Regions from separate parts of the Bradyrhizobium sp. KZN70725 genome, predicted to be linked through region 1. Evidence: riboswitches for the same ligand, from Rfam matches in the RefSeq annotation. Region 1 holds a riboswitch; each other region holds the start of a gene.

The links. A riboswitch is a leader RNA that binds a small molecule or an ion and turns the genes downstream of it on or off. The one in region 1 is predicted to bind cobalamin.
Positions count from the first base shown of each region.
Region 2: another riboswitch for cobalamin. It lies ahead of ACZBJS_RS28115 (ribonucleoside-diphosphate reductase subunit alpha); the one in region 1 lies ahead of metE (5-methyltetrahydropteroyltriglutamate--homocysteine S-methyltransferase).
Region 3: another riboswitch for cobalamin. It lies ahead of ACZBJS_RS29505 (TonB-dependent receptor); the one in region 1 lies ahead of metE (5-methyltetrahydropteroyltriglutamate--homocysteine S-methyltransferase).

Region 1 covers NZ_JBUYWT010000084.1:10,862-18,681, reverse strand. The annotation lists gene metE (5-methyltetrahydropteroyltriglutamate--homocysteine S-methyltransferase) at 1-2,257, opposite strand, end outside; cobalamin riboswitch at 2,357-2,558, opposite strand; gene ACZBJS_RS39035 (hypothetical protein) at 3,281-3,718, opposite strand; gene ACZBJS_RS39030 (nodulate formation efficiency C protein) at 3,792-4,616, shown strand; gene ACZBJS_RS39025 (hypothetical protein) at 5,070-5,246, opposite strand; gene ACZBJS_RS39020 (thermonuclease family protein) at 6,135-6,860, shown strand; gene ACZBJS_RS39015 (carbonic anhydrase) at 6,872-7,615, shown strand.
Region 2 covers NZ_JBUYWT010000035.1:79,351-87,170, reverse strand. The annotation lists gene ACZBJS_RS28125 (cytochrome P450) at 1-763, opposite strand, end outside; gene ACZBJS_RS28120 (ribonucleotide-diphosphate reductase subunit beta) at 1,350-2,423, opposite strand; gene ACZBJS_RS28115 (ribonucleoside-diphosphate reductase subunit alpha) at 2,414-4,351, opposite strand; cobalamin riboswitch at 4,448-4,663, opposite strand; gene ACZBJS_RS28110 (radical SAM/SPASM domain-containing protein) at 6,035-6,916, shown strand.
Region 3 covers NZ_JBUYWT010000039.1:34,420-42,239, reverse strand. The annotation lists gene ACZBJS_RS29520 (hypothetical protein) at 1-259, shown strand, start outside; gene ACZBJS_RS29515 (amidohydrolase family protein) at 413-1,903, shown strand; gene ACZBJS_RS29510 (CobW family GTP-binding protein) at 1,905-2,834, shown strand; cobalamin riboswitch at 3,062-3,256, shown strand; gene ACZBJS_RS29505 (TonB-dependent receptor) at 3,362-5,644, shown strand; gene ACZBJS_RS29500 (PepSY domain-containing protein) at 5,647-7,146, shown strand; gene ACZBJS_RS29495 (tetratricopeptide repeat protein) at 7,154-7,627, opposite strand; gene gspD (type II secretion system secretin GspD) at 7,704-7,820, opposite strand, start outside.

The DNA.
Region 1 (7,820 bases):
GCGTCTTCAGACCACAGTCCGGATTTACCCAGAGCTGCGAATCCTGCAACCGCTGCCGAGCCAATGCTATCAGCTCCTTCATTTCCCCTGCCTCGGGAACGCGGGGAGAATGTATGTCATATACGCCCGGCCCGATTTGATTGGGATATTTGTAGTTCCTGAACGCGTCGAGCAGCTCCATCTTCGATCGCGACGTTTCGATCGAGATGACATCCGCATCCATTGCAGCAATGGCATCGATGATGTCATTAAACTCCGAATAGCACATATGCGTATGAATCTGGGTTTGATCTGCAACGCCTGATGAGCAAATGCGGAAGCTATCGACGGCCCATTGAAGGTAGGCCGCCCACTCCGATCGGCGCAATGGCAACCCTTCGCGAAGGGCAGCTTCGTCGATCTGGATCATGCTCGCACCGGCTATCTCGAGATCGCGGACTTCGTCGCGGATCGCCAGTGCGATCTGCCGGCAGACCTCGCCTCTTGGAATATCATCGCGAACAAACGACCAGTTCAATATTGTTACTGGTCCGGTCAACATCGCCTTCACCGGCTTGCGGGTTAATGATTGCGCATAGAGCCACCAATCTACAGTGATCGGTTTGGGCCGCAAAACATCGCCGAACAGGATCGGTGGCCTGACACAGCGCGAGCCATAGGATTGTACCCAACCGTTCCTGGTAAATGCGAATCCGGCGAGTTGCTCGCCGAAGTACTGCACCATGTCATTGCGCTCGAACTCGCCGTGCACGAGGACGTCCAGACCAATGTCCTCCTGCCAACGCAGAGCGCGCGCGGTCTCCTCCTTGAGGAACTTGTGGTATTGCTCTTCGCTCATCGCGCCTTGCGCATGTGCTGCGCGGGCATTACGGACCTCAGAGGTTTGCGGGAAGGATCCGATCGTCGTGGTAGGAAAGGAGGGTAGTCCAAAGCGCTTGCGCTGGATCTCGGCCCGACGGACAAATGGGCTGGCGCGCCGGCGCATGGCCTCGTCAATCGCTCGCATCCGCACCGCGAGATTGGCATCACGGATCTTTGGTGAAGTCCGGCGGACGGACACGGCCGACTGCGATTCAGCAAGACTTTCAGCCACATTCTGATCACCCGCGAGCGCCCGCGCCAGGATTGCTAGCTCACGCATCTTCTGTACCGAAAAGGCAAGCCAGCTCTTGAGATCGGATGCAAGTCCGGTCTCGAGTTCAACATCGACGGGCACATGAAGCAGCGAGCAGGACGGAGCGATCTGGACACGATCCCTGCCAAGCTTGGCAATGGCGGGATCCAGTTGCTGGCGGAGCGTCGACAGGTTCGAGCGCCATACATTTCGTCCGTCGATGACGCCGAGGGACATGACGAGGTCACTTCGGCGGGCAGCAATGATCCGGCCCAACAGGTTCGGCGCGCGAACCAAATCCACGTGCAGTCCGGCGACGGGCATGTTCAAAGCTGTGTCCAGATTATCGCCGAGATCGCCGAAATAGCTCGCGACCATGATCTTGACGTCCGGTACTTCCCTGGCGAGCCGATCGTAGACGTGTAGCAAAGATCTTCGCGCCCCCTCCTCCAGATCAAGAACCAGGCAGGGCTCGTCGCATTGAACCCACTTTGCTCCCCGTTTGGCTAGTTCCTGCAGAACCTCGACATAGACCGGTATCAGCTCATCCAGGAGCGACAGCGGCTGGAACGCAGGATCCGCACTCTTGCCAAGCTTTAGGAATGTGACCGGCCCGATCAGCACAGGGCGGGTCTGGAACCCGAGGGCTTTGGCTTCCTCGTACTCCTCGATAGGCTTTCGCGAGGACAGGCGGAACGTCTGTCCTCGATGAAATTCAGGGACCATGTAGTGGTAGTTGGTGTCGAACCACTTGGTCATTTCCTGTGCGGGCGCGCCATATCCGCCCGATCCGTGGCTGCAACTCGCAGTCTGGCGGTCCCACTGTGAACCGCGGGCCATCTCGAAGTACGTCTTGAGCGAAACCGGTTCGGTTTTCGAGGCGTAGATTTCCGGAATGGCACCAACCATGACGGAGGTGTCGAGCACCTGGTCGTACAACGAGAAATCGTTGGACGGAATGACGGTGACACCGAGGGATTTTTGGCGGGCCCAGTTCGCAGCACGCAGGCCAGCTGCATCCTCGAGCAATTGCTGTTCGCTAATTGCGCCGGCCCAGTAACTTTCAAGCGCGCGTTTGAGCTCGCGCCTCGGGCCGATCCGAGGCGTTCCAAGCGTAGCAACCGGAAGGGAGAGAAGAGACATAGCGCTAACCCCGTAGTTGGGGGCAAAGGCGATGGCGGACGCAAGCAGGATCGCCCGAGCGGCGGCTGCTTGGCGCACCACCGGGACACCCCGCCCGTGGACGTATATGTGGTCGAGGCAGGTCTCCTGGCTCGCGGGTCATCGCCGCTGTCCGGCCTTCCCGAAGCCGCACGGGCTTCAGTGACTTTGTTGGACAGCGGCTCGCCGCTTACAGTTGCGGGGGCAGCGCCGGCCTGTTCACCGGCTTCCCTCTTAGCTCCGAATCCAGCGGGACCGGAGAACCTCTACTATATCGATTATCGGCAACAGACCGCTTCCGTCAACCTCTCAGATGACTCTCTCACTTCAATGCCGCCATCGGTGACTCACATGGCCATTTAACGTCGAAAGTTGACCACGATTGGAAGCTCTCTCCAAATATACGTGTCGAAAAGAATTGTCGAAGGCGCGAGTCGCGGCGCTTCCGGCGTGCCGGCGTCCTGTCTCTCGACAGCCATGAACCGCCGCCAGGGCAAAACACCTGCGCAAGTTTCATCAGCATACTCGGCGCGCATGTTGATCTACGAGCCAACCAATCTTGGTAGGCGATTTGCGGCCTCTCATGCCGATAATACTCGGGCACGCATATCGATTCGCCTCAACGAACACTGGGACCCGCAATGAAAATGGCTGTTTGGAGCGCCGTCGGCGTCTTTGCTGTCACCGTCTTTGCGGTCGGCCTGTTCGGGTGGTTGGTGAAAGCGTTCATGAATCAACCCGTCAGACAGAGGCTCTCGAGAATGTTGAGCGACGCGAGAGGAAGTTAGCGCGACTTGATCGTTTCTCGCTTGCCGGCCGCCGCGATTGGAAACAGCGGCTCATCCAACCATGAATGCTTGGCCGAGGCAGCTGGACGATTAACCAGATCGAACCATCGTGCGCGTAGGCAGAAACGCGCGCGCCATATCATGTGCCTGCCTGACGACGCGCTTTCGAACGATTCCGCACGCCCGGCGGTGACGAGCGACTTTTGCTTATTATCAATTACGAGCCGATAGAGATCGGCTGATAGAGATCGCTGGGCGTTCGGGTGAGCACACCGGACGGTTCAACAGCTTTCAACGGTGCCTCCCGATTTCTCATCCGTAAATCGGCAGCGGCTTTCGCCTGCGCCTCTCGAAGATCGGCGCGACAAAAGCTGAACCGGCCCGCGCGGATCGGCTGAATGGAAACATTGAAACGAGCGCCGTCGGAAAGCCAACAAACATTGCAATAATCTGGCGCGATTTGCCGGCTATTTCCTGGCACGAAGGATGCAAGCTCAGGGGTGCCCAGGCTTCTCCTCCTGGGCAGGTCCAGCACAGCAAATTGAGGTTGTGGCTGGCCCACTGAAGTTAGCGGCGCGTGACATCGAGGGGACAGCGCCTGCTCGCGCGGGACATCGGCAGGCGCCCGTGTCACGTTGCCGCTAACTTCTTCCAATCGAGGATAGCATTGAAGGCTGCCCGCTTTGACGTGTGGATGAAAAACCGATGGTCCGGCCGTTATGAAGAGAATGTCTGCAAGAGGCGTGCTCTGTCTCTGTCAATCGCTGATTTTCCTTGCTGGGCTGGTTGCGACGGGCAACAGTGCGCGAGCCGGCGAAAACGCGCTCGTCGAACGAGTCAAGTCAACCTGGCGAGCACGAAATGGTGAGACAATCGAGCACATTGTCTCGAAAGTCTCGAAAGTGGCGCACTTCGTCCCTCGAAACTGGGGAATCGCCGAAGGCATCGACCACACTGAGTATGTTTATCTTTCCTGGACCAGACATCAGGATAACAAATCAGACGAACATTACCTTATTACCTGGAAGATCGGGACCGACGGAAAGATTGAAGTTGCGTCTCCCTATGCAAAGCCCATCGAACTCGGCTGGCACGCCCTGGCGCTTTCGCTCATCGCCAGTGAAGTCACCGACGGCGAAAACGACGCAAACCTTCGTTTTCTGCATAATCCGGTCAATTTCAACTTTGTGACGACCGCGCAGGGCAAGCTCGGAGATCTTCTCCGGCACGGCCGCTGTCATATTATCGAACCTGTTGTCGTGGATTACGTTACGGCGGCGAATGACAAGCCAACGGAAAAAGCGCACCGGTGGCGCGTTCTGCTGTTGGTGAACTGCAACATACCAGGCCCTCGCTACTTTACCGAAAATGGGGTCATCACCTTCGTCAAGCGCGAGGGACACGATTGGGAGCCGCAATCTTTCCTTGCCAAGAGGATTGCGACTTTTCCTCCCGGCGCCTGGTTCCATCACATAGAGCCAAACGAACGGGACACATTGGAGGGGGTGCGAAAGGCCTCGACAAATGATCAGGATGGCAGCGCTACTCCTTGAGCGCTGAGCGCCTCGGGCCAAAGCAGGACCCATGCGCTGGAAAATTGACGCGTCCAGCTATGCCGACAGGAGGCGAGCCTCTCTCCGGCCTGCAAGCCCAATTAAGAAAGCCAGGCATCAGGATGGCTCTTGCCTATTCAGGAGAGTAGCCGCGGCGGAACTGGTACAAAAAGACACATCCGCTCTCGCCAGCGCGCCACATGTCATCCTTCACGGACCAAGCGAGGCGATGCTGAGGCCAAGCTCGATCCGGCGTGCGCGCAGCGCATCGCGCGACCAACAAGCACCCGCGGGAGCGAGTGCAGCGACGAGACCGGTCTAAGAGGGACCCCGGGAACGGGGCAGTGATAGCGACGCCGGCATCCTCGATGGCGGCGGGACCCTTTCCCGAGCGCCCCCGGCGAGGAGCTCCGCAGCCTTGCTGCGAGGATCGAAGATCGAATTGAGCCTGATCTAAATTTCCTCGCGCACATTCGTCTGCGCGTCATAGATCTTGATTTGAAGCGTGGGAAAACGCTTTTTTAATTCTGCTCCACCAGCCCGGGCGCCGTCTCTGGCTGCGAATTCGGCTTTGAGTCGGCCGTCCACTTCTAGCGCGTAACAAGAGACCGGCAATTCAGGGGTGGCCATAACCATTTCAATCCCATTGTGCGGCGAGTCATCCAAACATGATGATTAGCGTGAGTCGCCTAAGCCCTGCCAGCGCGAACCGCCGCAATGCCCTGTGTGCCGACACACGTTGTGGATTGATTCATCGCTCTGAAATGGCAACCAGATCGCCACTCGCAATAGTGCGAGGACGCCCTTGCAGCGCAAACCCGTAAAAGGCGGCCTCGTCATTCCGCAAGCTCGCCGCTATGCCGAGCCGTGCTTTCTTCCGTTCGCGCATCGAAGGTCAGCCAGGCGTTGTGGAAGTCATTTCGCGCAGCGTTCGTTGCGGATAAGGTCGCGAATACGGGCCACCGTGTGAGTGAAGCATGGTTGTCTTGTAGCGTAGGACCAAGCGGGAGGCCGATCTCTTTTGAGCAATCACTCTTATCGTGCGTTGTCCCGACTTCCGCTTTCCCCTCCATGATGAACCTCGCGCCAGTCCTGTCGAACGATAGCAATCAAAGAGGCTTAGCATCGCCGCCTCTTCCGCTCGGCGGCGAAGACTACCACCCGCCCCGCTTCTTCCGAGCCTTTGGAGAAATAGCGTGCCAAGAGCCGTATTCCTGGGTCGCGAGTGCAGCGCTGAAACATGCGGGATCTCTTCCTTCAGGTCCAGAGCAGGAGACATGTCCAGGAGAGGGAGAGTCAGCTGGAGATGCCAGAAGCACGTCGAAAAATGCCCCCAAAGAAATCTCTTGAATCTCACCCAGCGTCAGGTCGTAGGCTGACAATATAAGCAAGCCTTCACAACAGCATCGTCGAACGATGCAGACGCGATGACGTGTGTGCAGTCAAGCAGTCGGCTGCGACGACACCGGATCGCTGCGATTTTGTGAGCCGATGAACCACGAGCGAAAGGATATTAGGATGAAGTACCGCATAATGATGGCAGCATTGCTCGCTATCATCGCGTCTCCTGTTTGCGCGGCGAAACTGAGCGGTGCTCCCCAAATCCTTGACGCCAATACGATAGAGATCGAACGAACGCGAATTCGGCTCTCGGGTATCGAGGCCCCCGAGACTGATCAGATTTGCCTGGATGCTCATGGCCGGAAATGGGCCTGCGGAGTAGCGGCTCGCGACGCCCTTATCAACTACTCGAAAGGACGAATATGGGATTGTCAGACCGCAGGAGTAGACAAGTACGGCAGGTCCCTTGGCAGTTGCTTCATCGAGGGCCAGGACGTGAACGCCTGGATGGTAAGCTCCGGTTGGGCGCTGTCATCCGAGCCATCCGCCCATGTTTACGTCATCAATGAGGTGGCGGCGAGCAGTGCCTTTGCCGGCCTGTGGTCGGGGGCATTCATCACCCCCTGGGACTGGCGTCGCCGCAACAAGAGCACGATCATTGTCGGCGCGAGCTCGGTGCCGAACGATGCCCAGGAACTCCTGCTCGGATCCGCTCTGCTATCTGACCCACCCTCGCCCGACTGCCTGATAAAGGGCACCGTCGAACGTAACGGCGAGCGCACGTATCACTCTCCTGGGCAACTCAGTTACGGACAAATCGACATGACGAAGAAACCGGCTGAACGCTGGTTCTGCAGCGAAAACGAGGCCGAAGCCATGGGGTGGCATAGAGCCGCGCGATAGAGGTCCTATCCATGCATGCAGACCGTTCACAGGATAACCCCTATCCGACCGAGCTCGCGCCTTCGCGCCGCTCGCTGTTGCTGTTCGCTGTTTCGGCATGTGTTGTGCCGTTTGCCGGCAACATTGTCGACGCGAAGCAAGCAACAGCGCCGCCGAAGCCGAATAACCGGCTCTCGCCCGATGCTGCGCTGAAGCGGCTCATGGAGGGAAACGATCGTTATGTGCAGAGCGTGTCGCGAGGGCGCGATCTGGAACGCGAGCGCCGACTTTTAGTCGATGGTCAGAATCCATATGCGGCGGTTCTGAGCTGCGCCGATTCGCGGGTAGCGCCCGAGCTTGCCTTCGACAGCGGACTTGGTGATTTATTCGTATGCCGCCTTGCCGGCAACTTCGTCAACGATGACACGCTTGGTAGCCTGGAGTATGCGGTTGCCGTACTGAACACGCCGTTGATCCTGGTACTCGGTCACGATCACTGCGGCGCGATAGACGCCACGATCAACTCGCTTGATGAAGGCAAGCCGGCGCCGGGACATATCCGCTCCCTCGTCAGCGCGCTAGCGCCTGCCGTAAGAGGGTCGCGCCACCAACCAGGTGACAGCTCTGCCGATGTGATCCGGCAGAATGTGATCGATAACGTCAATAAGCTCAAATCCGCCAGCCCGATCCTGAACCCGGCTGTTGAGCAGAAAACGCTAAATATCGTCGGCGGTGTATATCGGCTCGAAACCGGCAGGGTCGATGTATTGGGCTGACGCTGGTGGCCTCGCGCGATCGCCCAGCCGATCTGCCCTGTCCCACCCTCAATCGACTGACACAACATTCGCAGGTTCATCGGGCTGAATCAAATACGCCGGACGTGATCAGCTTCACTGATTGTCATAGCTTCGGGATAATGTTTGCGTGGTCTCCCGATACAGGTCATATTCTTCGTACTTATGTTGGCAACGCGCGGGCCAG
Region 2 (7,820 bases), on a different contig from region 1:
TGTCGTTGCCTCCGACGATCAGCAGGATCAGATTGCCGAGAAACTCATCCGGCTCCATATGGCGCGTGTCGGGCGAATGTGCCATCAGGGAAATCAGGTCCAGGCGCGGCTCGGCATTAATGCGCTCGTTCCAAAGTCGTGTGAAATACTCAAGACATCCGGACAGGATTGTCCTTCGCTTTTCCCAGCTGTCGATGGCATGGCCGGCTCTCGGAGGTGTGACAGCTACATCTGACCAATAGGTCAGGAGCCGACGGTCTTCGAAGGGAAAGTCGAAAAGCGTGGCGAGCATCTGCGTCGTCAGCTCGATCGAGACCATATTCACCCAATTGAACGGATCATTGCGCGGCAAGCCGTCCAGAATCACCCTGACCCTCGAGCGGATCAGACTTTCAAGCTTCGTCAGGTTGTCCGGTGCAACTATCGGACTTACGGTGTTGCGCTGCCGTGCGTGTTTTGGAGGGCCCATCTTGATGAAGCTCGGGGTCCAGTGCTCGTCAGGCACGTCGACGATCGTGACACCCTGCTCTGATGAGAATGCCTTATGGTTTGTATCCACCGCGACAATATCGCGGTACTTCGTGACGGACCAATAGGGGCCATAGCGGCTGTCTTGGCAGTAGTGAACGGGATCCTCCCTTCGCAGCCGCTCGAAGTACCCCCATATGCTGTCATCCTGAAAGCGCTTGGCTTCGCTTACATCCAGCTTGCTCAGCGGGATACTCGACGCCCCATCGGCTCTACGTGCCGATCTCGCTTTCATGATGGGCTCCGCAGATTTTGCTCATTCGAGAGCACACGGGTCCGCATAGTCGCTATCCCCGACCGCCCTGGTGTGTTGGTTGCGAGCATGTCCTCGCTCCAACAGAGTATCTCAAAGCGCGAGGCGGCCTCTCCTACCATTTCCGGCAGTCAGAACCGCATTGACTTTCCATATCGATCTGCTTGTGGCTGGCCGAGAGCCATCATCCCATGGTTCGGCGCCAGGGCTGCGCTGTAAAGGGGCGCAAGCTCAGAACGCAGCTCCGCCACCCGCATGCCGCGAGGCTAAGCTTGTCAAACTCGCAACGCATACGCGTTTGAACGCCGGCCGAGTGCGCAGGTTCACTATCGACTGCCTGCTCTGTCGACGCCATGACGGCCGATCCTCCACAAGCATAAGGACCTGAGCGACTGATGGTGAGTGGCGCCAGATCCAGCGGCTTTGCTGTCACGGGTCTGCGATAATCATTTCGAGCGGACCAGATCGATGTCACGCGATGTGGCCTTGCTGCGCGGTCTCCAGCGGACTTTCGCGAAAAGTCCTAGGTGCACCAGAATCGAAGCGCAAAAGCGTTGTTGCGTTCGTGCTAGATACGGCCGAAAGTAGCCCATACTCCCTCTTCGCCGTCCCAGCTGCCGCGGCTCGCTGCCTTGGAGTACTCCGTAGCGCGCTGCTCGAAGAAGTTGGCGTGCTCGACCCCATTGAGGATCTCGACCAGCCAGGGCAATGGATGCGGCTTGAGCTGGGTAAACCCGCTCTGACCAGCCTCAAAAAAATCGAAGACCGGGGCAATCCCGAGCTGGGTCAGCCGCCAATCGGCGACATAGCGGACATAGGCATGGATCTGCTCAGGGCGCATGCCGTCGATCTCGCCGAGACCAAAGGCGAGATCAACGAAGTTTTCCTCCAGCTTCACCATGGTCCTGGCGACGTCGATGATGTCGTCGCGAACGGAGCTCGTCACCGCGCCAGTTTCGCGGTGCCATTCGTGAAATAGCTTGATGATGCCCTCGCAGTGGAGACTCTCGTCGCGAACTGACCAGCTTACGATTTGTCCCATGCCGTTCATCTTGTTGTGCCGCGGAAAGTTAAGCAGCATGGCAAAGCTCGCGAACAGAGCCATGCCTTCAGTAAAGGCGCCGAACATCGCCAGGGTGCGAGCGACGTCGGCCACAGTATGGACGCCGAATTCGTGCATGTAGTCAGCCTTGGCGCGCATCTGCGCATAGCCGCGGAATGCCTCGAACTCGGCCTTGGGCATGCCAAGCGTCTTGAGCAACAGCGCATAGGCGTCAATATGGACGGTCTCCATATTGGTGAAGGCAGCCATCATCATCTGCACGGTGAGCGGCTGGAAAATCGGGATGTAGCGCTTGAGATAATTGTCACCGACCTCGATGTCCGATTGAGTGAAGAAGCGGAATATCTGGGTGAGCAGCGCGCGCTCGTTGGCAGTGACACGATCCGACGCCCAATCCTTGAGGTCGGAGCCGAGCGGAACCTCCTCGCCCATCCAATGGGTCTGCTGCTGACGTTTCCAGAACTCGTAAGCCCAGCCATAGCGATCAACGTCATAGCTTCCGGTCGAGTCCAGGAGGCCGACCCGTCCCTTGCCGATCAACGTGCGCGGATCGACAGCCGAGAGGTCAATCACTGACATGCAAGGCACTCCTCATAGTCGGTGCGCTGCGGCTGCGGTCGTTCCGCCTCGTCACGGCCGCTGATTTTGCCGGCGAACGCTGCGCGCGAGATCGACTTCGAACGGCAGTAATAGAGGCTTTTCAATCCGCGCTCCCATGCCGTCCAATGCAGCATATGGAGATCCCACTTATCGACGTCGGCCGCCAGATAGAGGTTGATCGATTGGCTCTGGCAGATGAACGGCGCGCGGTCGGCGGCGAGCTCGATGATCCAGCGCTGGTCAATCTCGAAAGCGGTGCGAAAGATCGCTTTCTCGTGCTCCGAGAGGATGTCGAGATGAGCGACCGATCCCTCGTGCGCTATGATCGACTGCCATATCGCCGGGGTGTTGGCGCCTTTGGCCGTGAGTACCCTGGCGAGATGCGGATTGCGCACCGAGATGGCGCCAGACAATGTCTTATGGGTGTAAATGTTGGCCGGGACTGGCTCGATGCAAGCGCTCGCGCCGCCGCAGATAATGCTGATCGAGGCGGTCGGCGCAATTGCGATCTTATGGCTAAATCGCGCCATCACGCCGCGTTCCAGCGCATCCGGGCAAGGGCCGCGCTCGCGAGCGAGCGTCACCGACGCCGCGTCGGCATCCCGCCGGATTTTCCGGAACATGTTCAGATTGAACGACTTGGCCAGAGCGCTCTCCATCGGAATGCCCTTGGCCTGAAGGAACGAGTGCAAGCCCATGACGCCTAGGCCGACGGAGCGCTCGCGTAGGGCAGCATAGCGGGCACGCCTCATGCCCTCCGGCGCCACCGTGATGAAGTGGGTGAGCACGTTGTCAAGGAAACGCATGATGTCTTCGATGAAGCCCGGCTCCTCGCTCCACCGGTCCCATGTCTCGAGATTGAGCGATGAGAGACAGCACACCGCGGTGCGCTCCTCGTCGCGATGATCGATGCCGGTCGGCAGGGTAATTTCGCTGCACAAATTGGAGGTCGAGACCTTGAGGCCGAGGTCGCGCTGGTGCTTGGGAAGGGCGCGGTTCACGGTGTCGATGAACAAGAGATAAGGCTCGCCGGTCTGCAGCCGGTTCTCGAGGATACGTTGCCACAGCTGGCGAGCATCGATCTCGCGAACCATTTCGCTGGTCTTTGGACTGCGAAGCGCGAACGCTGTCCCGGCTCGCACGGCATGCATAAATTCGTCAGTAACGTTGATGCCGTGATGCAGGTTGAGGCTCTTACGATTGAAGTCGCCGGACGCCTTCCGGATCTCAAGGAACTCCTCTATCTCGGGATGTTGGACATCGAGATAGACTGCCGCCGAGCCGCGCCGCAACGAGCCTTGACTGATCGCCAGCGTCAGGCCGTCCATGACGTGGATAAACGGGATGATGCCCGAGGTGACACCGCCCTTAACCTTCTCGCCGATCGAGCGAACATTCCCCCAGTAGGTACCGATGCCGCCGCCGTTGGAGGCAAGCCAGACGTTCTCGTTCCAGGCGCCGACAATACCTTCGAGCGAATCCGAGACCGAATTGAGGAAGCATGAAATGGGTAGACCACGCAAGCTGCCGCCATTCGAGAGCACCGGCGTCGCCGGCATGAACCACAGTCGAGACATTGCATCATATAGACGCTGAGCATGTGCAACATCGTCCGCAAACGCGCACGATACCCGCGCAAAAATGTCCTGGACGCCTTCGCCGGCGAGCAGATAACGGTCGGTCAATGTCAGCTTGCCGAACGATGTCAGGAGGCTGTCGCGCGATCGATCAAGGGCAAGGTCAGACGGCTTTGGAGCTGGCGCGAGGGGACGCGGCAGCGGAGCCAGCGATGGAGGCGGCGCAACAGACCGCTGAAGCGGGGCAAGCGCTGCCTGTGCTTGCGCTGCCCGCACACTGGATGGTGTAACGAGATGACCCTGCTGATCGAAATCAAAAGACGGCGACATCGGCAACCCCGCGATGTTTGGAGCCGGGGCCACGGACGACTTGCAGGAGACAAACGTCCCTCAGTGCAAGCGCTCCACCGGGGCACCCCGCCCGAGGACGTTTGTTCTGTCGCGGCAGGTCTCCTGGCTTGCGGGTCGCTGCGGCTGTCGACCTTCCCGGCGCGTTTCTGCGCCAGTGGCCCATGATGACAACCGCTCACCGCTTACAGTTGCGGGGGCAGCCCCGGAGTAGCCGTTCGGCGCACCGGGTTCCCTCTTAGCTTCCTGTCCTACAAGATAAAGGATGGAAGAACCATGACAGATCTACATCTAGGCGTCACTTGCCGAGATTCGTCAAGTCTCGTTTGGGGTACATCAAGCTTCAGAAGAGGACACCGCGAAGTCAATGAATGGAGCGGCCGACGCCGAGCACCGGTATGTTCCGCTATCCATACACGTCCACCTGTGGCTGTTCAGGCAAATCAATCCAGAAATCCAGCCGACCATTCATCAGTCTATGCTGATCTGGAACGTAGACCCTACCAAAGGCTCTGAGACCGTTTTTTCCGTTCCGATGAGTATGAGCGGATCTTCAGCTCAAGATCTTCGAAGCTATCAGCGTCAACGATCCAGATGAAATCGTGTCTAAGGCGCTGGAAAGCTATCATGCACGTAGCCGACGCAGTCAGCTCCTCGACGCACGACGCTCCCCGTGCGATCTCGCTGCTCGAACGGCTGAGGGCCTTGAAGAACACGAAAGCTCATCGAGCTCGCAGCGGCTAAGCCGCTGTAAGCGCGACGAAACCGGCTCCCTTCGTGAATTTACCGTCGGCGCAAGCCTTGTCTCACAATGAAGGAGCAGGTCCGCGGCGGCGCGTCCCACCGAGATCGCCTGGTCAATATCTTTCTAGCCAGTATAGCTGCTGTTCGGCGCGCATAGCAGATCGATTTGGTCGCGGCGCATCTAGGTCGCCGCCCTTCTGATCAATTCGGCACGCGCCCGGTGCATGTTTGTAGCGGACCAATTGTCTGGCCCATTCTCGCGATCTGCCGATAAAGGCTTCGCCTACTGTTCGGTGCCCAAAGAAGTCAGGTTGGTCCTACTCGGCCGCGTCCATCAGGATTTCCGGATCGTCGCGCCTCTCATCGCGACCCAGAGCACTCTTCGCAACACGCGAAAGCCTCCAGGGCCGTGCTGGATCACGCCCGACGCGCTTGAATCGTACCCGACGTCATGTTGCAGGATTCGGCGCAAGCCACGACTGTTTGGCAAACAAGCTTGGCATTTCGGACGCGATCGGAACAACGTATGTCGCCTCTGGGCGGTCCCATGTCGGCGATTGACTGCTCGGTCCGGCGACACGGAGATGATGTGGTCCTCAGGATCGAGCCCCCCCGGAGCCCGATTTGCGGCTCTCCTCGACAACATCAAGAGCTGTCGAGCTGACGTGTTTCTGGAGGAAAGGAGGATGCTAGGCGCAGACATGGTGGTAGGCGGCAATCGACACCCAGAGAGAGGAGCGCCGGACTGGTCCTCCTGTACCCTGTTGTCGAAACCAGCGTGGCAAGGCACGGGCTTCATTCAAGGCATCTCGCCCAACGTCCAAACTCCGGTTGCGATCGTTTCAGGCAAGGCGCGACGCCGCGTTAGCTGCGCTCGATCTGCGGCAATTGCCTGCTCCGGCACCTGAAAGGACCAGATACATGACGGCATACCCTAGGGTCTTACAAGAGTTGCGTGTGGTTGAGCCCGGCCATCGGGTATTGGAGATAACCACGACCACCGGCTGCATCGTCAGATGTTCTTATTGCTCCCAGGACAAGTTTGCAGATCGCCAAAGGCCCGTATCCCAAGCCAAGCATCTGGGTGTTCAGGATTTCAAGCAATGTCTCTCACGCGTACCGACAGCTACTGGCATTAGTTTTTCCGGATATTCGGAGCCCTGGTTGCATCCGCATTGCAGCACGATGGTTGAGCATGCTTACGCACGCGGCCACGACGTCCGGATCTTCACGACCCTTGTTGGAATGAACGGGACTGACGTTCGACGCCTGCAAATGCTCCGGTTCAAGACTTTCGTCGTGCACGTTCCCGACGACGGCACTTATATGAACAGCCGCCTCGTCGGAAAAAACTACATCAATGTCATGCGCCGACTGATTGAGGCAAACATTCCCTCGATTCAATTTGTGATCCTGGGTAAAATCCATCCTGATCTAGCCGATGTAATCCCCGCCAAAAAGCTGCAACGCTTGCGGCCGCTGAGTAGCAGGCGAGGACATATAGATCCGAAAATGATCACCCCGCGGCAGCCGATCGCCGGCACTCTGACATGCAATGGGAAACAGCAACATCGGAATGTCCTTCTTCCAAACGGCGATGTTACTTTGTGCTGCATGGATTTTGAGCGGCGTCATGTCCTTGGGAATCTTTTGCGCGACGAGTACGAAGATCTGTTCGAAGGCCGGATATTTAGCGAAATCGCCGACCGCATGAACGGTACGGATGGCTTTCTGCTTTGCAGGACGTGTGAATTTGCCAAACCGGAGCCGGAATGCTGTAGGGCCCCTGCCCGCGCGCTGTGAGGAATGGCCATACCAATGGAAGCTCGCCGCACCAGCTGGACTAGCGCCAGAAGGCGGATCAGAGCGCGCTTCGGCGAAATGCACGAGCCGGGGCCTGCCCGTAAGAGAGCCCCGAGGATCGCCTATGTTCAACTGGTGCGACTGGAAGTGGTAGATGCTTTTCCGGCAGGATGACGAACGATTCGGCCTCGCGGTTGATCTCGTGCCTCTCGATTGATCCAAAAGCCCTTGCCGTCTTCAGTAATTCAACGAGCCGCTCTCCAATGGAAGTTTCGAGAGTACAAGAGAGCGTAACGGGCCTGCCCCACATGCCCGCCTTGACGCGACCAACGTTGCGCTTGCAATTCAGCAAGGTGAACAGCTACAGAACATTCCATCCACGATCGATCACAACGACATCGACTTGCGGATCGTCCCAAGAAAACCCGCACACGGCGGCGCCGGTACCATCAGCTCCCACAAACCCTGCGATGTGGGCATCCGACAAACTCGTTCGCCCGGAAGGTCATCACCTGCACATCGTGAGAGCTGCCGCAGAATCAACTGCGACATCTGCGCTGATCTTCCGCTCAATTAGATGCTCATAACGCAAACAGTTTTGGCCGACTGCCGTTCTCATGAGGAGAGGAACTATCCAGCAGAAGGGGCGATACGCTCTCCTCTCATCAATCGAAAACTCGGCCAATGGCAGACCGATCATCACGATGACAGGCCTGGGATCGTCGCGATCGCGAGCTGAGCGTTGGACCGAGGTCCTCGCATCGCATTTCAGTTCGAACCTCAGTTGAAGGATTTGTCATCCTGCGCTCTCCTTTTCGCGACGCGAACACACAGCATCGCCTTGGGTGCCGCCCTTGTTCGCTATCATTCTCTGTCTTGCTTGGGGGCCACGTCAGGTTTTGGA
Region 3 (7,820 bases), on a different contig from region 1:
AGGCGGCGCGGCCGATGACGCCTTCCACTTCTTCCGCAGGACGACCGCGGAGCTGTGCGCGGCGATCTCCGGTCAGGGCGCGGATCAGGATGCCGTCATCCGGCGGTTCCTGGCGCAGATCGACAATGTCAGGCTCAAGCGTGCGGTCGAAGCGGCGATAGCCAGGGACCGCACGCCGCCGAAACTCGTGGCGAGCCGCGTGAAGCCCGGCGCCGATCTCTGGCGCGGGCTGCCGTCGCGGCGTGCAACCGGAACGTAGGAGGGGCCTCACTCTGCAATCGCCATCACGGCGCGGCGGATATTCCGTCACAGCATGTCGCCACAACCCTGGCCGGCTTGCTGCGATCAGTGCGATGCGCTTCTCTGTGCTCGACAGGAGACCGGTCGGTTTCGGAATGCGGGGAGTGGCGAGATGGGTGGCTTGGTGATCAGCGGCGGCCGGGTGGTGGATCCGGCCAGCGGGATGGACGCGATCGGCGATGTCGCCGTCGTCGACGGCAAGATCGCCGCGGTCGGCACCGGCCTCGGCGGTTCCGAACGGCAGATCGACGCGACCGGGCTCGTGGTGGCGCCGGGCTTCATCGACCTGCACGCGCATGGCCAGACCATTCCAGCCGACCGCATGCAGGCGTTCGACGGGGTGACGACCTCGCTCGACCTCGAGGCCGGCGTGTTGCCGGTCGCGTCCTGGTACAAGCGCCAGGCCGAGAAGGGCAGGGTGCTGAACTACGGCGCCGCCGCCAACTGGGCCTTCGCGCGCATCGGTGCGATGACCGGCTCGAATTCGGAGAGCTCGCTGGAATCGTTTGGTGCCGCGATGCGCGATCGCCGCTGGATCGAAAACGTCGCGACCGAAGGCGAGGTCGGCGGCATCCTGGAGCGCCTCGCCAACGGACTGAACGAGGGCGGCATCGGCATCGGCATTCTCAACGCCTATGCGCCGGGCGCCGGCGTGCAGGAATTGACCGCGGTGTGCCAGCTCGCGGCGGATCATGCGGTGCCGACCTTTACCCACGTCGCCTACATGTCGCGGATCGATCCCGAGAGCGCGGCGGAAGCCTATATCCGCCTGATCGGCTATGCCGGCGCCACCGGCGCGCATATGCACATCTGCCACTTCAACTCGTCGAGCAAGACGGATATCGAGCGCTGTGTCGCGCTGATCGCGAAAGCGCAGGCGCAGGGCCTGCCGATCACGGTGGAGGCCTATCCCTACGGCACCGGCTCGACCGTGCTGGCGGCGACCTTCTTCAGCGATCCGAAATTCGAGGAGCGCAACGGCCTCGGCTACGATTCGGTGCAGCGCGTGACCGACGGTCACCGCTTCGGCAGCCGCGAGGAATTGCTGGCGGCACAGGCCGAAGAGCCCTCGACCTTGGTGCTGTGGCATGTGCTCGACATCGAGAACAACGCGCATCATCGCGATCTGCTCGATATGGCGGTGCTGTATCCGGGCGGCGCGATCGCCTCCGACGCGATGCCGTGGACGCTGTCGGACGGCCGCCCCTACAGCGGCGACGCCTGGCCGCTGCCCGACGATGCCACCTCGCATCCGCGCTCGGCCGGCTGCTTCACCCGCTTCATCCGTGAATGGGTGCGCGAGCGCAAGAAAGTGTCGCTGCTCGAGGGCATCCGCAAATGCGCGCTGATCCCGGCCGAGATCCTGTCGGCGAGCACGCCGGCGATGCGGGCCAAGGGCCGGCTGCAGGTCGGCGCCGACGCCGATGTTGTGGTGTTCGACTACGAGACGCTGAGCGATCGCGCGACCTTCTCGGCGATGAATCGTCCGGCGGAGGGCGTGCGGCATCTCGTGGTCAGCGGCCAGCCGCTGATCAGCGATGGTGTGCTCGATGTCGCGGCGCGTCCCGGCCGGCCGGTGCGCCGGCCTATCACGGGGGGCTGAGGTGCCGGTCCCGATCCTGCTGGTCGCGGGCTTCCTCGGGGCGGGCAAGACCACGGTCGTCAACCATCTGCTGGCGCATGCGCAAGGGCGGCGCATCGCCGCCGTGGTCAACGATTTCGGTGCGATCAATATCGACGCCGAGCTGATCGCCGGCGCCAGCGACGGCGTGGTCAGCCTGAGCAATGGCTGCATCTGCTGCACGCTGGAGGGCGACCTGCTGCGCACGCTCGCCACGTTGCTGCGGCGTGATCCGCGTCCCGAATTCATCGTGATCGAGACAAGCGGGATCGCCGATCCCGCCGATATCGTGCGCAACCTGATGGATCCCGTGATCTGGAAGGAGGCGCCGCTGGAGACCGTGCTGTGCGTGGTCGACGCGACGCAGCCTGCGGCGATGCTGAACGATGCGCTGCTGCGCTCGCAGCTCCGGGCGGCGGACGTGGTGGCGCTGAGCAAGGTCGATCTGACTGACGCCGCTGCGTGCGCCGCGATCCGCGACGCCGTGCGCGCGGTGCGTCCGGCGGCCGTGGTGGTCGATGCCTTGCATGGCGAGGTGCCGGCCGCGCTGCTGTTCCCGGCGGACCTCGATCATGTGCCGGCTCCGCGCGAGACCGCGCCGCGACGGCCGGCGTCCGATCGCTTCGAGACGCTGAGCTGGACCTCGGAGCGGCCCGTCGTGCTGCCGCGCTTGCAGCAGGCGATCGGCAGACTGGCGCCGAAGCTGGCGCGGGCGAAGGGATTGTTCGAGACGGTGGAGCAGCCCGGGCGGCTGACCGTGCTTCAACTCGCCGGCGGCCGCGCGACCCTGGCTGCGAGCGGCGTGCCGTCGCCCGGCGTGCCGCGCACGCGCATCGTGTTCATCGCCGAGATGGGTGCGCTGTCGCGCGCGGAGATTGATGAGGTGATGCAGGGATGCGTCGAGGCTCAGTGACGCGAACCTACGTTTCCCGTCATACTGAGGTGCGAGGGAAGCGGCGTCTCGAAGGATGAATCGGCCACCAGCCGGGCCGTGCATCCTTCGAGACGCGCGTGCCGCGCTCCTCAGGATGACGGGTTGCCTTTCGGCGTCAGCCCTCGACGTCGCTGTGTCATCGCCGCAGCAGCATCTCGCAAAGCATGTGTGCGACGATCATCGAATTGACAGCCCTGCCGGCACCACCTATCGTTTTTGCCGACGGTTCCCTTCGGGGATCAAAAGGGAATGCGGTGCGAGGGTAACCCCAATGCCGCAGCTGTCCCCGCAACTGTAAACGGCGAGCCTTTCGTCAATTTGCCACTGGGCCATCGGCCCGGGAAGGCGTCGACAGGCGATGACCCGTGAGCCAGGAGACCTGCCGTCAGTCGTGGTCACACGCGAGCACATCGGGCGGGGGCGTCCTGGTGGGATCGGAGCACTGCCTTTTCGGCAATGCGCCATCCGCGTTCGCGGTGACGTGCCACGTTACCGCGAGTCCTTTCATGTCTCCGTCCTCTCCCGTTGCGCGCAAATGGCGCCTCGGTCTTCTCTGCTCCCTGTCATCGCTGCTGTTGCCGGCCGAAGGCTCGGCACAAACGCCGCCACCAACCAGGCTCGATCCGATCGAGGTCGCGCCCTCGGCTGCGGCAAAGCCGAAGCCTGCGGCGCGCAGTCGTGACACGGCCGCCGCGGCGCGGCCACGGCCGAGGCCCGCGACGGCCGCCGCAGCCGGCAGCACGTCGCGCGCGGCTTCGTCGGGCACACCAGGGACGGCATCGCCGACGCTCAATGCCACCACGCAGGGCGGCACCGGCAGTCGTCTCAACCTGACGCCGCTGCAGACGCCGGCCAGCGTCGAGATCATCACGGCGCAGACCATCGCTGAACGCGGCCAGCATAATGTGCTCGATGCCGTCACCCAGGACGCGGCCGGGTTCGTCGCAACGCCGGCGCCAGGCAACGGCGGCCTGTCGTTCAGCACCCGCGGCTTTGCCGGCAGCAACTCGGTGATGACGCTGTATGACGGCACGCGCTTCTATATCGGCTCCGGCACGCTGACGTTCCCCTACGACACCTGGTCGACGCAGCGCATCGAAGTGCTGCGCGGCCCGGCCTCGGTGCTGTACGGCGAAGGCGCGATCGGCGGCGTCATCAACGTGATTCCGAAGAAGCCGCAGAGCACGCCCTATAACGAGGCCGAGGTTTCGCTCGACAGCAACATGACGCGGCGGCTCTCGGTGGACAGCACCGGTCCGATCAATCCCAATGTGTCGTACCGCATCAACGCCACCGGCAACATGTCGGACAGCTGGCTCGATCGCGACAAGACCTCGAACGCGGTGGTCTCCGCTGCCGTGCGGGTGCAGGCGTCGGACAATCTGGCCTTCACGCTGTCGGAGGACTACGGCGACCGCAGCCCGTCGCGCTATTTCGGCACGCCGCTGATCAACGGCTCGATCCAGGATGCGCTGCGCTTCAAGAACTACAACGCATTGGACAGCGCGATCCGCTATCAGGACAGCTGGACCCAGTTCAAGACCGAGTGGGACGTCGCCGACGGCATCAAGGTCAACAACACGCTGTATTATCTGACCAGCGAGCGGCACTGGCGCGACATCGAGAACTACACCTGGAATCCGAAGACCCAGCTGATCGATCGCACGAGCTATATCGAGATATTCCACGACCAGAAGCAGCTCGGCAACCGGATGGATACGACCTTCAGCGGCCACGTGTTCGGCCTTGCGAACCAGGTCGTCGCCGGGTTCGACGTCAACCGGATCGACTTCACCCATACCAACAACTCGCCCTATGGCGGCGCGTCCTCGGTCAATCCTTATGTGTTCGATCCCGGATCGTTCTTCGCCACGACGACGGCGACCACGCCGGGCTTCAACGCGATCGTCAATCAATACGCGCTGTTCGCCGAGGATCGGCTCTCGCTGACCGATCAGTTGTCGCTGGTGACCGGGGTCAGGTATGATCGCCCCGAAGTGGACCGCACCGACTACAAGACGCCGGCAAACAGTTTTGAGACGACGCTATCGGGCACTAGCTGGCGCGCGGGCCTCGTCTACGAGCCGATCAAGAACCTCGCGTTCTATGGCCAGTACGCGGTCGGCGTCGATCCGGTCAGCAATCTGATCTCACTGTCGACCACGCAGAAGACATTCCAGCTTGCGACCGGCAAGCAGACCGAGATCGGGGTCAAGCAGTCGTTCTGGGGCGGCCGCGGCGAGTGGACGCTGGCCGCCTACGAGATCGTCAAGACCGGGCTCACGATTCCCGATCCCGGCAACCCTACCGGCGGCGTGGCATTGCAGATCGGCCAGCAATCATCCCGCGGGGTCGAAGGATCGATCGGGCTCGCGCTGAACGACGGCTGGCGCGTCGACGCCAATCTTGCGCTGTTGCGCGCCAGATACGACAACAACAGCCAGGTGGTCGGCGGCAAGATCGTCAGCTTCAACGGCAATGTCCCGGTCAACGTGCCGCAGCAGGTCTCGAATGTCTGGCTGACCTGGGATTTCGCGCCCAACTGGTCGGTCTATGGCGGCGTGCAGATCGTCGGTGCGATGTACTCCGATCTTGCCAACACCCAGCTGCGGCCGGGCTACAACGTGGTCAATGGCGGCGTCAGGTGGAAGCCGGACGACCGCACCACGGTCGCGTTCCGCCTCTACAATCTGTTCGACAAGCCTTACGCGGTGACCTCGAACGGCACCGGGCAGTGGCTGCTCGGTGTGCCGCGTACCGCCGAATTGTCCGTCAACGTGAAGTTCTGACCATGCGCAACGCTCTGATCCGGCGCGGGCGGCGGTGGCTCTATATCGTCCATCGCTGGATCGGCATTGCGACGTGTCTCCTGTTCGCGATGTGGTTCATCTCCGGCCTCGTCATGATGTACGTGGCCTTTCCGCGCCTTACCGACAGCGAGCGCCTCGCCGCGCTTCCTGTCATTCCCTGGAGCAAGGTGCGGGTCACGCCTGATCGCGCGATGGCGATCGCAGGTGTCGAGCGTTATCCGCGTGACCTGCGGCTTTCGATGATGGACGACACGCCCGTCTATCGGGTGACCGGCTGGAAGGGAGGGACGATCACCATTTCGGCGACCGACGGCAGCGTGATTGACCGGATCACGCCGGACCAGGCGCTGGCCATTGCCGCTCATCATCCGCATGCCTTGCAGCCTCGCTTGATCGAAACGATCACGCGCGACCAATGGTCAGTCACGTCGCGCTTCGATCCGTTGCGGCCGCTCTATCTGATCGGCCTCGGTGACGCCGATGGCACCGAGCTCTATGTTTCCTCGCGCACCGGCGAGATCGCGCTCGACACCACACGTTGCGAGCGGATCTGGAATTGGCTCGGCTCGATCCCGCACTGGATCTATCCGACCGTGTTGCGCAAGGACGGTTCGCTGTGGCGCGACGTGGTGTTGTGGATCTCCGGCATCTGCCTCGTCGTCGCGGTCACCGGCTTCTGGATCGGCGTCCTCCGCCTGCGGCTGATGCGCCGCTACGCTGATGGCGCCATCTCGCCCTATCGCGGCTGGATGGCCTGGCATCACATCGCCGGCCTGATCGGCGGCATCTGCGTCTTGACCTGGATGTTTAGCGGCTGGCTGTCGCTCAATCCCGGCGGCGCGTTCTCCGGCCGCGGCGTCACCCGCGAGATCGCGATCGGCTACAGCGGCCATGACACGGCCGACATCGTCGCTGGCTTCCAGTCGTCGCCATCGATGCCTGCGGTGGAGGCCCGCTTCGTCTGGATCGGCGGACACCGGTTAATGTTGCTCGACGACGGCAACGGCGGCCGCAGCATCGCCGATCCTGTGACCGGTGCGCGGATGACCCTCTCGCGCGACGAGGTCATCGCTGCCGCCCGACACGCAATGCCCGGCGCTGCGATGACATCAGCGCGGCAGCTCGATGAACCCGACGCCTATTGGTACACGCTGCACCAGGCGCGCGAGCTTCCGGTATTGCGGATCGGGTTCGACGATCCCGCCCGCACCTGGCTGCACATCTCCCCCGTCACCGGCGAGATCCTCGAGCGCAGCGACGACAGCCGCCGGTCCTACCGCTGGCTGTTCAACGCGCTGCACAGCCTCGATGTCCCGCTGCTGCTGCGCATCTGGCCGGCGCGCGACGTCGTGGTGTGGCTGCTATCGGCGGCTGGTACGATTATCTCGATCAGCGGGATCGTGATCGGGTGGCGCCGGTTGCGGCGGCGGAAGGTACGAGGCAGGCGCGTGTCGGCGAGCCTCGTGCGCACACCTCCGTAAGGCGCGATTACTTGACGGTCAGGTGCACGTCCGGCGCCGGCCGATCGGGTGCCCATTCCAGTGCGAACCGCTGTCCGGCAATGATCTCATAGGTCGAAAGCTTGGATGCGACCGCATCGCGGAACCGGAGATAGACATCGCGCTGCCGCCCGTTCGAGCGGGCCGCAGCCAGATTGAGCCATTTGTAGGCCAGCACGAAATCCGTCGGAACGCCGTGACCCTTGTCGTACATCAGGCCGAGTTGGGCCTGCGCGAACGGGTCGCCCTGCACGGCGCCGCGATAGTAGCAGTCGGCGGCGGCTGCGTAGGCCTGCGGCACGCCGAAGCCGTGCTCGTACAAGAAGCCGAGCATGCCGAGGGCGCGCGGATTGCCGCGCTCGGCGGCCGGCGCGAGCTCCCGGGCCGCCCGGACATAGTCGCCGCGATGGAAGGCGGTCGATCCGCGCGCGACGCTGTCGGCGCTCGCGACAGAGGCGGTCATCGCCCAAAGTGCGATCGCAAGCGAAGCCGAGAGGCCCGTCCGTTGTGCGAGAACGCGGCGCATCCTGCTGCCCGGCTCAGTGATAGCTGGTGGTGATCGGCGCATTGGTCGATGTCGTGGCGATGCTGCCGCGCAATTTCGATCGAAGCTCCTCGGCCACGGTCTGGGCGTCGGAGCCGTTGCGGATGATCTG